DNA from 3 places in the Pragia fontium genome. Region 1 is predicted to be linked to each of the others. Evidence: predicted binding sites of a transcription regulator. Region 1 holds the regulator's gene; each other region holds the start of a gene.
What was found. The regulator CRP, encoded in region 1, controls carbon source genes, mostly activating them, when cyclic AMP is high. The targets are predictions, from matches to a motif close to ATGTGANNNNNNTCACAT.

Region 1 (4,837 bases):
TGTCCCGAGTTTATAACCGTTATCTACTCAATGAGTTAAAACACAGTACTCAGCGTAAGTTGGATCGCTATCCTGACATCATGCCCTTACCCAATTTTTCACTAAAAAATATCCATTCCATTCGTGAATTTGATAACACCTTGACCGCCCCACTGCATGGCTTCAAAAATGCCGATGACTATTACCATCAGTGCAGTGCCTTACCCATGTTGCCTGCCATCCAAATCCCACTGCTGATTATTCACGCCAAAGACGACCCATTTATGGCGCCGGAGGTGATCCCCGATCTCAGCCAGCTGCCGGAAAATATTGAATACCAGCTAACGGAACATGGCGGACACGTTGGATTCGTCAGTGGAACCTGGAAAAAACCAAAAATGTGGTTGGAACAACGCATCCCTGAATGGCTGACCCCTTATCTGGAGAAAACAGCATGATCATCCCGTGGCAAGAACTGCCGCCAGAAACCTTAGAAAGTATTATCGAATCATTTGTTCTGCGTGAAGGGACCGACTATGGGGAGCAGGAGAAGACCTTACAACAAAAAGTGGATGATATTAAACGTCAGCTAAAAAGCGGAAAGTTAGTATTGATCTGGTCAGAACTGCATGAAACTATCAATATCATGTTAAAAGACCAGTTCAGCGATGGTGCTGAAGAACAGCCTTATCCGGATTTTAATTAGCCCGAAATTTTTGCTAATACCTTCCCGGCGCTGAACTATGCTCTACCCAATAACCATTAAAAAATAACAATGAAAATAAGGAATCAGGCCAATGTCAGCAAAGCATCCGATTATTGCGGTTACCGGCTCTAGCGGTGCCGGTACCACCACTACCAGTTTGGCTTTCCGGAAAATTTTCCAGCAGCTACAGCTCAATGCCGCCCGCATCGACGGCGATGCTTATCATCGATATACCCGCCCGGAAATGGATGCAGAAATCCGCAAAGCCAGAGAGCAAGGACGCCATATTAGCTATTTTGGCCCGGAAGCCAACGACTTTTCCCAATTGGAAAACAGCTTTATCGAATATGGTAAGACCGGTACTGGCCATACCCGAAAATATTTACATACCTACGATGAAGCGATGCCCTATAACCAATTACCGGGCAGCTTTACCCCTTGGCAGGCACTGCCAGAAGAAACCGACCTGCTATTTTATGAAGGACTGCATGGCGGTATTGTCACCGCTAAGCAAAATGTCGCACAGCACGTTGATCTGCTGGTTGGAGTTGTTCCTATCGTCAATTTGGAATGGATACAAAAACTGATTCGCGACACCGGTGAACGGGAACATTCCCGTGAGGCCGTTCTCGACTCCGTTGTACGTTCAATGGATGACTACATCAACTATATTACCCCTCAATTTTCCCGCACCCATATTAACTTTCAGCGAGTCCCCACCGTTGATACATCCGATCCCTTTTCGGCTAAGAGTATTCCAACCATGGATGAAAGCTTGGTGGTGATCCATTTTAGGGGATTAACCGGTATCGATTTCCCTTACTTGCTGGCGATGTTGCAGGGTTCATTTATCTCCCAAACCAATACGCTGGTGATCCCCGGCGGCAAGTTTGGGCTGGCCATGGAATTGATTATTACTCCGTTAATCCAGCAATTATTAGAAGGCCGGATATTAGAGTAAAAATATCGTGGGTAAAATGAGCAAACAACCAGTGATTACGCAGCTTAACCCTCATTTTAATAAGACAACACGAGACTCTTCGCTCAACCTGTGTTAAAACCATAAGTGTCAGGTACTATTAGGTAAAACAGGTTGTGTTCAGCCAGATGTAGGACAAATAGACAAACACCTCTATATTATTTTCTACATCGGCTATAATAGCGCTCACTAAGCAAATTATATGCTCCGGGGCGGGTAAGGTTTCCGGCAAGCTTCTCGCTTTGCTGTTTTTGGCAGTGACTACAAAGAGGATAACAACAAATGGTTCTCGGCAAACCGCAAACAGACCCTACTCTCGAATGGTTCTTATCTCATTGTCATATTCATAAATATCCATCTAAGAGCACACTGATTCATCAAGGTGAAAAAGCAGAAACGCTTTATTACATTGTGAAAGGGTCCGTAGCCGTTCTGATTAAGGATGAAGAAGGTAAGGAGATGATTCTCTCTTATCTGAATCAAGGGGACTTTATTGGTGAGCTTGGCCTTTTTGAAGAAGGTCAAGAGCGTACGGCTTGGGTTAGGGCGAAAACAGCATGTGAAGTTGCTGAAATTTCCTATAAGAAGTTTCGTCAACTGATTCAAGTTAACCCAGATATTTTAATGCGTTTGTCAGCCCAAATGGCCAGTCGTTTACAGGTAACGTCAGAGAAAGTGGGCAGTTTGGCTTTCCTTGATGTAACGGGTCGTATTGCACAAACGCTGTTGAATTTAGCCAAACAGCCTGATGCGATGACCCATCCGGATGGGATGCAAATTAAAATCACCCGTCAGGAAATTGGACAAATTGTTGGTTGTTCCCGTGAAACGGTAGGCCGTATCTTAAAAATGTTAGAAGATCAAAACCTGATCTCTGCACACGGTAAAACCATTGTTGTTTACGGGACTCGTTAAGTAACACACAAATCGACGGGTATGCTTGGACTTCATGGACAGCATGCCCGTTTTTCTTTCCCGGAAAACCTATGTGGCGACGAGTAATCTATCATCCAGAAATTAATTACGCTCTGCGCCAAACGCTGGTTCTCTGTCTACCTATTGCCCTCTTCTGGCTATTAAACGATTTACGCACCGGTTTTCTACTCTCTCTGGTACCGGCCTGCTGTAATATCGGCGGCTTAGATACCCCCCATAAACGCTTCTTTAAACGACTGGCCATTGGCGGAGCACTGTTTGTTCTCAGCAGCCTTTTACTGCAACAATTTCTTATCTGGTCGATACCGCTAGGCGTTTGCATGTTGATACTGGCTCTGCTGTTTGGCGTGACCGCAGAAATCAGCCCGTTACATGGGCGCTTAATGCCTGCTGCGCTGGTGGCAGGGATATTTACCCTCAGCATGGTTGATGTCCTACCAATCTGGTATGCCCCCATGTTGTTTATGATCGGCACCATCTGGTACGGCCTTTTCACCTATGTCTGGTTCAGGCTCTGGCAAGAGCAGCCAATGCGCGAGTCACTCAGTTTACTGTATCGCCAATTAGCTGATTATTTTGAAGAAAAATATAGCCTCCTCACTCAACACACCGACCCAGAAACCGCTCTGCCACCATTATTACAACGCCAACAGCAGGCCATGGACAGTATCTCGCTGGTCTATCAGCAAATATATATGATTACCGACCTGAAGCACCCACGCCATCAACGTTTGATGAGAGCTTTTCAGGTCGCTCTGGATTTACAGGAGCATATTACGGTCAGCCTGCACCAACCAGATGAGGTGCAAAAACTGGTTGAACAAAGCCATGCTGAAGCAGTTATTCGCCATAATGCTAAAATTATCAGTCATCGCTTACGGATTTTAGCCGATGATATTCTTTACCATCGTCGCCCCAGTCCCTTCAATATGGATCATGAGTTATCCGCACTGGAAAAAATTGCCAACCAACATCCTGATAATCCGGTTGGCGCCTTCTGTTATTATCACTTTAGTCGCATTGCCTATCTGCTGAGCAGCCAGCTACCGCTATATAACCGCAGTTTAATGCCTGCCCAAAACCGTTTACCTTTCTGGCGAGCATTAAAGAATTACTGCTCAATCAAATCGATTGCTTTACGAAACGCTGCACGCCTCGGGCTAACGTTAGCAGCAGGAACCGCTATCGGTAGCGTACTTAGCTTACCCAAACCTTATTGGATCCTTCTGACAATCATGTTAGTCAGCCAGAATGGTTATAACGCAACCCGCATCAGAATTCAGCACCGTGCCTTGGGAACCATGTTCGGCATTATCGTGGGCGCAGTCATTCTTCATTTGCATTACCCGCAAAATTACATGTTATTGCTGATGCTGTTGCTTACTCTGGTGTCCTATCTGATTGTGCGCAAAAATTACGGCATTGCGGTTATTGGCTTTACCATTACCGCGGTTTATACCCTGCAAATTATTGCTAATAGCGGTATGGAATTCCTGCTGCCGCGCCTGATTGATACCGTTATTGGTTGCGTTTTGGTATTTGCCAGTACCATCTGGTTATGGCCACAGTGGCAAAGCGGTCTGCTACGTAAAAATGCCCATGATGCCCTGGAAACTTATCAACAGCACCTTCGCCAGATGTTTAGCATGACCGATAATGCGCCTGAACTTTCCTATACTCGAATGAAGGTTAATCAGGCACACAATACGCTTTTCACTACCTTGAATCAGGCGATGCAGGAACCCGGTTTTAATTCCCGCTACTTAACGGATATGCGTCTGTGGATTACTCACAGCCAGTTTCTGGTTGAACATCTGAATGGCATGACGGTTATCGCCCGAGACCAATATGTCCTGATACCGGAACTATCCAAAACCTATCTAAACACCTGCGAAATTATGATTCAAAGCTGCCAGCAACGATTAGAGTATGATGGGCCGAGCAGTGATACCAGTATGCTACAGATTGTTGAACCCAATAGTGAGCTACCGGAAACCACCATGGAGCGGCATCTTGAGCGAGTATTGGCCCACTTAAAATCCATGCACACAATCTCTTCTCTGGCTTGGCAGCAGCGTCCGCATCATGGTATTTGGCTGAAACGCCGTTTACGCGATAAAAGTTAAGTCGATCGCTAAGGGGAAAACGGCTGATTTAACCAGCCGTTTTGAGGTTACGGATAAAGTCATTGAATATTCCCCGACGAATGAAGGGGATACTTTTAAATTTAACGGACG
Region 2 (4,837 bases), 590 kb from region 1:
CCAGCCATTCACGCACATCCTGACCGGTGATTTTCACCGCTGCCAGAGTATTGGAATACTGGTAAATATCCGCAGCATTACGGAAGGTTAACTCACCTTTATTAATATTAACGAAGGCAGCTGGATCGTTCTTACGTCCACCGGCTTTAAACGGTGCAGCGGCAGAAATCACTTTATAACCATCCAGGTCTGGATCGCCCTGAATATAATGTTCAACGTAAGCTTTTTGCGCATCACGTACGATCTGAATCAATGGATCGTCTTGAACCAATGCCAAATAGCTATTCACATTGGTGTCAATTTTACCGATTGGCTTATTAACAAAGTCACGTGTTGCCTGATGATCATGCTTAATAATATCTACCAGCTTATCTTCAGCCTTAATAACCTGCTTGCCTTCTTTATCAAATACCGGACGCGCCTTCGCAGTACCAGAAGTGATCTTCCACTTATTGGTTTCACCTTCAAGCACCAAATCGATCACACCCAGATGATCGCCCCAGTGACCTGGCATGACGGCTGGAATACCGTTTAAGGTTCCCTTTTCAATATCTGCGCCTTTAACGTCAGCAAAATCTTTACCTGGGAAAATACCGTGAGCGTGACCAAACGCGATAGCATCAATCCCTTCAACTTCACTGAGGTAATAAACAGAGTTTTCTGCCAATACTTTATAAGGGTCGGTTGATAAACCAGAGTGGGCAATAGCCACTACCACATCAGCCCCTTGCTTACGCATTTCAGGCACTAACTGTTTTGCTGTTTCAGTAATATCTTTAGTAACGACTTTACCGTTCAGGTTGGATTTATCCCACAAGGTAACCTGTGGAGGAACAAAACCGATATAACCAACGCGTACCGTATGCTCTTTGCCATCACGGTCTTTTACCGGCGTATCAACGATCAGATACTGTTTAAAATACGGCTTACCGGTTTCAGCATCAAAAATGTTGGCGTTGATATAAGGGAAGCGAGCGCCGCTTAATGCGCGCTTCAGATAATCCAATCCATAGTTAAACTCATGGTTACCTAAACTACCTACGGTATAGTCAAGGTTATTCATCACCTTATAAACCGGGTGAATTTCGCCTTTCTTCAGACCACTGGCAGCTGCATAATCTGCCATTGGGCTGCCCTGAATCAGATCGCCATTATCAACCAGTACACTGTTGGTCGCTTCTTTACGGGCTTGTTCAATCAATTTCGCCGTTCTGACCAAACCGTATTTATCGGTCATTTTGTCTTTATAGTAGTCATAATCCATCATGTTACCGTGCACATCGGTGGTTTCCATGATGCGCAAGTCAACAGTGGCGGCGTTAACGGTGCCAGCAATCAGCACCGCTAAAAACGAGAGAGGTAAGGAAGGTCGTAATAACATAGTTTCCTCCAGTTCTGATCAAAATCAGTTTGGTTAAATAGTGTGAATTATCTTATTAATATCAATTTATTACCGTGAATTAGTACAGTAGTCCCACCACGGTCGCACTTAAAAAACTCACCAACGATGCACCGTATAGCAGTTTCAGACCAAATCTCGCGGCTGTATTTCCCTGACGACTATCCAGCGCTTTAATTGCGCCAACAATAATGCCGATAGAAGAGAAGTTAGCGAAAGAGACTAAAAAGACTGAAATAACCGCAATAGAGTGCTCAGAAAACTTGAACTCACTGTTCATCAGAAGATGCATGGCAACAAATTCGTTACTGACAATTTTAGTGGCCATGATTCCACCCGCTTGCACCGCTTCTTCCCATGGAATACCCACCAGAAAAGCTAAAGGAGCAAAGATATAGCCAAGAATCTCTTGAAATGAGATACCAAGAACCGCAGTAAAAATTGAGTTCGCCATAGTGATCAAAGCAATAAAGCCAATCAGCATCGCGGCAACAATGACTGCAACTTTAAATCCGTCCAGAATGTATTCGCTGAGCATTTCAAAAAAGCTTTGGCGTTCTTCTTGAATGGTCAGAATATCTTCTTCCGGCTGCACCTGATATGGATTGATAATAGAGGCGATAATAAATCCGCCCAGCAGGTTCAATACCATTGCCGTTACCACATAACGCGGGTCGAGCAGTTGCATGTAAGCCCCGACGATGGCCATCGAAATGGTCGACATCGCCGAAGTACACAGGGTGTACAGTCGATGTTCGGGCAGCAGACCGAGCTGCTTTTTAATAGAGATAAAGACTTCTGACTGACCCAAAATAGCTGAAGCCACAGCGTTATAGGATTCGAGCTTACCCATACCGTTAATTTTGCTGAGTCCCAGGCCGATATATTTCACGATAAAGCCGAGAATATGCCAATGTTGCAATATACCGATTAACGCTGAGATAAAGACGATAGGCAGCAAAACGGAAACGAAGAAAGACATCTCGCCTTGATTAACCAGATTACCGAAAGCAAAGTTAACTCCTTCCTGAGCATAAGAAAGCAGATAACCAAATCCTTTCGCAAAGGTCATGATAATGGTGTTGCCGACGTTAGTTTTCAGCAACAGCATGGCCATAATAAATTGGGTAGCCAACATAACAAAGATCGGACGTAAACGAATCTCTTTACGTTTCTTACTAACCAGAGCGGCAAGGCCACATATGATAATGATACTAAGCACGCCTATAATGTATTTCATGCCTCTCTCCAAACCCTTTGAATTATATTTTTCTTTCCGTTCATACCATAAAATGTACTGAACATTGGTCCCGATGTGATTTTACTAACATTCAGGGTGTTCTCATTGTTATACCATTAACAATGTTAGAATGTTAACATCAAAAACCAATCTATGTTATTTGTGTGACACCAGTCACGCAACTTAAAACCCGCCAAATGGATTAATTAGATTATCTTGTAAAATTACCCTTGCTTTTTAATGTTAAAATTATAACATGGCTCACACGGCATAAAACCCGGGAAATGGATTAATTAGGTTATTTTGCAAAGTTACACTTGCTTTTTAATGTTAAAATTATAACATTGATGACAATTGTTAAAGTTTTATCGCGACACAATCGTTAAGCTACTTAAATCTCAGAGGGTATATATGAATCAGCAACAAATTGATTACGCAAACTATATTGACCATACATTATTAAATATGGACGCTACCGAAGCACAAATCACCAAGCTGTGCGAAGAGGCCATAACCCATCATTTTTATGCCGTTTGCGTAAACTCAGGTTATGTTCCACTAGCAGCGAAATGTCTGAAAGACACGAATGTTACAGTTTGTTCTGTGATTGGCTTCCCATTAGGCGCTGGTTTAACTTCATCTAAAGTATTTGAAGCACAGGCTGCAATCGAAGCTGGCGCTCAAGAGATCGATATGGTTATCAACGTCGGCTGGCTGAAAAGCGGCAAGTTTGACGAAGTAAAACATGATATCCAGATGGTACAAAACGCTTGTGGTAACGTTCCACTGAAAGTGATTCTGGAAACTTGCCTGCTGACTGATGAAGAAATCGTACAGGTTTGCCACATGTGCAAAGAAATTGGTACTGCCTTTGTGAAAACCTCTACAGGCTTCAGCAAATCTGGCGCTTCTGTACACGCAACCAAACTAATGCGTGAAAGCGTTGGACCAGTGATGGGCGTTAAGTCTTCCGGTGGCGTGCGTGACAGAGAAACAGCAAAAGCCATGATTGAAGTTGGCGCGACCCGTATCGGCACCAGCTCTGGCGTATTTATTGTTGGCGCTGACAGCCAAGATAAATCCAGCTACTAATTCTAAATTATGCTAATAAAACTGCATTCCAATATAATATTGGGGTGCAGTTCTTTTTTTATCCCTCACTGAAAACAAAATATCCTCCCTCTAAGCACTCGCCAACCCTACGATTGTCAGAATAATGAGAGCTTGATCCGCAATAAGTAACGATTAATCGATATAAAGCGCGCTGACGCCTTGGTGGATTAGCCCTCCGATAGGTATAATCTATTTTTATTTTATCAACGGGTACCTGATTATGATCCGCAGTATGACCGCTTATGCTCGCCACGAAACCAAAGGCGAATGGGGTAGCGCAACTTGGGAACTCCGTTCCGTAAACCAGCGTTATCTGGAAACTTATATCCGCCTTCCGGAGCAATTTCGTAGCCTCGAGCCCGTGATTCGCGAACGTTTACGTACCCGTCTGACCCGCGGAAAAATCGAATGCAACCTGCGTTTTGATCCCGATCCTTCAGCCCAAACTGAACTCATGCTGAATAAAGAATTAGCTGCGCAGCTGGTTCAGGCAGCTAACTGGGTCAAAATGCAAAGTGATGAAGGGGAAATCGATCCGGTCGATATCCTGCGCTGGCCTGGCGTAATGTCAGCCAAGAGCCAGGATTTAGACGCCATCAGCAGTGAATTGATGGCCTCTCTGGAAATTGCCTTAACCGACTTTATCGACGCTCGCGAACGCGAAGGTGCAGCATTAAAAGCACTGATTGAACAGCGCCTGGCTGGCGTCAGCACTGAAGTACAAAAGGTTCGCGCCCATATGCCAGAAGTTCTGGTCTGGCAACGCGAGCGCCTGCTCAGCAAGCTAGAAGAAGCCCAAGTCCAGTTGGATAACAACCGTCTGGAACAAGAGCTGGTGATGCTTGCCCAACGTGTCGATGTTGCTGAAGAGCTGGACCGTCTGGAAGCCCATGTAAAAGAAACCTACGTCATCCTGAAAAAACCGGAAGCCGTTGGCCGCCGTCTGGACTTTATGATGCAGGAATTCAATCGCGAGTCGAACACATTGGCTTCTAAGTCAATTAACTCGGAAGTGACGACATCAGCCATTGAGCTGAAGGTGCTGATTGAGCAAATGCGTGAGCAGATTCAGAATATTGAGTAAA
Region 3 (4,837 bases), 210 kb from region 1:
GCATCGAGAAGAATGTTGTTCGTAGTCGCGTATTACGCGGTGAGCCACGTATCGACGGTCGTGAAAAAGATATGATTCGCGGTCTGGATGTGCGTACTGGCGTATTACCTCGCACCCATGGTTCTGCTCTGTTTACTCGTGGTGAAACTCAGGCGCTGGTTGTTGCTACCCTAGGTACGGCTCGCGATGCTCAGAACATCGATGAACTGACCGGTGAACGTACCGACAGCTTCCTGTTCCACTACAACTTCCCTCCGTACTCCGTAGGGGAAACCGGTATGGTGGGTTCACCTAAGCGTCGTGAAATTGGTCACGGTCGTTTAGCGAAGCGCGGCGTGCTGGCAGTGATGCCAGATCAGGCTGATTTCCCATATACCGTTCGTGTGGTATCAGAAATTACTGAATCTAACGGTTCATCGTCGATGGCTTCCGTATGTGGCGCATCACTGGCTCTGATGGATGCAGGTGTACCGATTAAAGCTGCCGTTGCGGGTATCGCAATGGGTCTGGTTAAAGACGAGACAAACTTTGTTGTTCTGTCTGATATTCTGGGTGATGAAGATCATCTGGGCGATATGGACTTTAAAGTAGCCGGTAGCCGTGAAGGTATTTCTGCTCTGCAAATGGACATCAAAATTGAAGGTATTACTCGCGAGATCATGAAAGCGGCTCTGAGTCAGGCTAAGGGTGCACGTTTGCACATTCTTGGCGTGATGGAACAGGCGATTTCTGCACCGCGCGGTGATATTTCCCAGTTTGCTCCACGTATTCACACCATCAAGATCAACCCTGAGAAAATCAAGGATGTGATCGGTAAAGGTGGTGCGGTTATTCGTGCACTGACTGAAGAAACTGGCACTACCATTGAAATTGAAGATGACGGTACAGTGAAGATTGCAGCGACTGACGGCGACAAAGCGAAACATGCTATCAGCCGTATCGAAGAGATCACCGCTGATGTTGAAGTGAATCGCGTGTATGCTGGTAAGGTTACTCGTATTGTTGACTTCGGTGCCTTCGTTTCTATCGTTGGTGGTAAAGAAGGTTTAGTACATATTTCTCAAATCGCTGACAAGCGCGTAGAGAAAGTATCTGACTACCTGCAAATGGGTCAGGAAGTTCAGGTTAAAGTGATGGAAGTTGACCGTCAGGGCCGTATTCGCTTAAGCATTAAAGAAGCGAATGCACCAGCTCAGGACGCGCCAGCTGCATCCGAAGAGTAATTGCGGTCGCTACTGTAGCCGTAAGCAATGACACGGTGCTTTATTGAAGATGATAAAGCACCGATTGTATGACTGGGACAGGGAGTTCTTGTGTAAAAACAAGTGGATGGTAGGATACCTATCCCATGTTTGTCTTCGGGAGTTGAAATGAAGCCTATTTTACGCTGGTGCTACATCGTTGCAACAGCCATCCTGTTAACAGGATGCAGCAGCCTTGAAGGGCGTAAATATGGCGTTTTGGCAATTCCATTGCAGCCGACGCTGCAACAGGAAGTGATGTTGGCACGTATGGAACAGATCCTTGCGAGCCAAGTATTATCAGGTGATGAGCGAGCGCAGCTATTGTACGAACGCGGTGTGTTGTTCGATAGTCTTGGACTACGGGCACTGGCGCGAAACGACTTTTCGCAGGCGTTAATGATTCGTCCTGATATTCCAGAAGCATTTAACTACTTGGGAATATATCTGACGCAGGGTGGCAACTTTGATGCTGCTTATGATGCGTTTGATTCTGTATTAGAGCTTGATCCAACTTATAACTATGCGCGTTTAAACCGAGGGATTGCCTTATATTATGGCGGTCGCTACTTTTTAGCGCAGGATGATCTGCAGGCGTTTTATCATGACGACCCTAACGATCCTTTCCGATCTCTATGGCTATATTTAGCCGAAAAAGAGATTGATTCAGACAAGGCAAAAAGAGCGCTTGAAGAGCGTTACGCCAAAGCTGAAAAAGGAACGTGGGGCTGGAATATAGTGGAATTCTACCTTGGCAAGATTAGCGAAAAAACGCTGATTACTCGCCTACAGGAAGAAGCAACGGATAACACTTCGCTCGCTGAGCATCTCAGTGAAACTGACTTCTATTTAGGTAAGTATTACCTGAGTCTGGGGGACAAGAACACCGCCGTGGCGTTGTTCAAACTGACGGTTGCCAACAATGTACATAACTTTGTTGAGCACCGCTATGCACTGTTGGAATTAGCCTTGTTTGGGCTAGAACAAGACGACCTATCAGAATCGGATAAAAAATAGACTGACGAATACGTCTAAACGACCTTGCTAAGTAGGTTCTACTTACAAGGGCGGTTTTTCTGTTCGTTTTTTAATCTAATTTGAGCTGGTTCACACTTTTAAATGAAAATCACTGAGTATTTTCTCAATAAGGTATGTAGACTGGCCGCCATTTTTAGTGAGGCACGTGTACATGTCTGAGATAGAAACCTCTTTTGCTGATTTAGGCTTATCAGCACCTTTATTAAAAGCACTGACCGATATGGGTTATGAAAAACCATCCCCGATTCAGTCGGCTTGTATTCCCCACCTGCTGGGCGGTCGCGATGTATTAGGTATGGCGCAAACCGGTAGCGGTAAAACAGCGGCATTCGCATTGCCGTTCCTTAACAATATTCAAGCTGATATGGCCTGCCCGCAGGTTTTAGTATTAGCACCAACCCGTGAATTAGCCGTTCAGGTAGCAGAAGCCTGCACCGAATATGCTAAACACATGTCAGGCGTGCGCGTCGTGGCCCTTTATGGTGGCCAGCGTTATGACGTTCAATTACGTGCTTTGCGTCAAGGACCACAAATTGTCGTGGGTACCCCAGGCCGCCTGTTAGACCACCTGAAGCGTGGAACCTTAGACCTGTCTAAATTGAAAGGTCTGGTTCTGGATGAAGCCGACGAAATGTTACGTATGGGCTTCATTGAAGATGTTGAAACGATTATGGCGCAGATTCCGGCTGAACATCAGACCGCTCTATTCTCTGCGACCATGCCTGAAGCGATCCGTCGTATTACGCGTCGCTTTATGCGCGATCCACAAGAAGTTCGTATCCAGTCTAACGTGGTGACCAGACCTGACATTAGTCAGAGTTACTGGACCGTTTACGGTATGCGTAAGAATGAGGCGCTGGTTCGTTTCCTGGAAGCGGAAGATTTTGACGCTGCGATCATTTTCGTGCGTACCAAGAATGCCACGTTAGAAGTTGCTGAAGCTTTAGAGCGTAGCGGCTATAACAGTGCTGCATTGAATGGTGATATGAACCAAGCGCTGCGTGAGCAAACGCTGGAACGACTGAAGAATGGTCGTCTGGATATCCTGATCGCAACTGACGTTGCCGCTCGCGGCTTGGACGTTGAGCGCATCAGCTTAGTGGTTAACTACGATATCCCGATGGATTCAGAATCCTACGTGCACCGTATTGGCCGTACTGGCCGTGCAGGTCGTGCAGGACGTGCGCTGTTATTCGTTGAGAACCGTGAGCGTCGCTTACTGCGTAATATCGAACGCACGATGAAGATCTCCATTCCTGAAGTGGACCTGCCATCTGGCGATCTGTTAAGCAAGCGTCGTTTAGAGAAGTTTGCCACGCGTGTGAGTCAGCAGTTAGAGAGCAGCGATCTGGATCAGTATCGTGCGCTGCTGGCTAAACTACAGCCAGCTGAAGAGCAGGATATCGAAACATTGGCAGCGGCTCTGCTGAAAATGGCACAGGGCGAACGTCCATTGATTCTGCCACCGGATGCACCAGCCGATCGTCGTCCGCGTCGTGAACCTCGTGACCGTGACGATCGTAGTAACGATCGCTTTGGTCGTCGTGAGCGTGATGGACGTAATGAGCGCGGCGGTGACCGTGATGCAGCACCTCGTCGCGAACGCCGTGAGGTGGGTGAAATGGATATGTACCGCATTGAAGTTGGCCGTGATGATGGTGTTGAAGTGCGTCATATTGTTGGTGCTATTGCCAATGAAGGTGATATCAGCAGCCGTTATATCGGTAACATCAAATTGTATGCTACTCACTCAACGATTGAGCTGCCAAAAGGCATGCCTTCCGATCTGTTGCAGCACTTTACCAAGACTCGTGTACTTAACAAGCCGTTGAATATGCAGTTTGTTGGTGATGCACCAGCAAGTGAACCACGCCGTGGCGGTGGTCGTCGTGATGGCGGCGGTGCTGGTGCTGGTGGTGGTGATCGTCGTCCATCTTCGAATGGCGATCGTCGTTCATTCGGTGGCGGAGCAGGTCGTGGCGATCGTAATGGCCCAAGCCGTGATGGTCAGTCCCGCGGCCCACGTCGTGACGGTGGTAACAGTGCACCGCGTCGTCGTCCTACTTCAGGTAATGAGTAGTTTAAAATAAGCATTTTTAGGTTGATTCACCTAAAAATCTTAATATAAAACGTTAAAAGCACCAGATGAACAACTCATCTGGTGCTTTTTGACTTTATATAAGTGTGGTATTTTACTTAGCTCTCTGCTTTGAGGACATTTTTATGGAAAATTTATGTCCTGTAGCGATCTCGTTGTAAAGTAGACCGATAAATCACTTCTATTAATGGATTACCAAACATGAAGAAAGCAAAAAATATTTTACCTATCCCTGCGTTACCGATTATTCAAAGCGCAGTGATGTCATTAGCGCCAACCTTTGGCGGTGGGCGTCATGATGGCCATATGAATGTATTATGTGCATATGTCCGTGGTGAAAAAACGGAAGCTGACTTAGCTAGCTACTTAAAAGACAATAAACTTGAAGCCACCAAAGACAATGAGTTTGCGCTGTTTTTAGGTGAGAAGCGCGCGGAACAATCAACGGCTTGCGCAGCAT

Region 2: the regulator CRP is predicted to act here: its motif matches at 2,713-2,730, upstream of EL341_RS16125 (NupC/NupG family nucleoside CNT transporter).
Region 3: the regulator CRP is predicted to act here: its motif matches at 2,337-2,354, upstream of yrbN (protein YrbN).

Annotation. Positions count from the first base shown of each region.
Region 1 is NZ_LR134531.1:281,038-285,874, reverse strand. It holds gene EL341_RS01110 (hydrolase) at 1-437, shown strand, start outside; gene EL341_RS01105 (YheU family protein) at 434-685, shown strand; gene EL341_RS01100 (phosphoribulokinase) at 777-1,646, shown strand; gene crp (cAMP-activated global transcriptional regulator CRP) at 1,947-2,579, shown strand; gene EL341_RS01090 (YccS/YhfK family putative transporter) at 2,651-4,726, shown strand.
Region 2 is NZ_LR134531.1:3,734,519-3,739,355, forward strand. It holds gene EL341_RS16120 (bifunctional 2',3'-cyclic-nucleotide 2'-phosphodiesterase/3'-nucleotidase) at 1-1,381, opposite strand, end outside; gene EL341_RS16125 (NupC/NupG family nucleoside CNT transporter) at 1,461-2,639, opposite strand; gene deoC (deoxyribose-phosphate aldolase) at 3,051-3,731, shown strand; gene EL341_RS16135 (YicC/YloC family endoribonuclease) at 3,973-4,836, shown strand.
Region 3 is NZ_LR134531.1:487,019-491,855, forward strand. It holds gene pnp (polyribonucleotide nucleotidyltransferase) at 1-1,223, shown strand, start outside; gene nlpI (lipoprotein NlpI) at 1,371-2,258, shown strand; gene yrbN (protein YrbN) at 2,361-2,438, shown strand; gene EL341_RS02095 (DEAD/DEAH family ATP-dependent RNA helicase) at 2,431-4,359, shown strand; gene EL341_RS02100 (hypothetical protein) at 4,579-4,837, shown strand, end outside.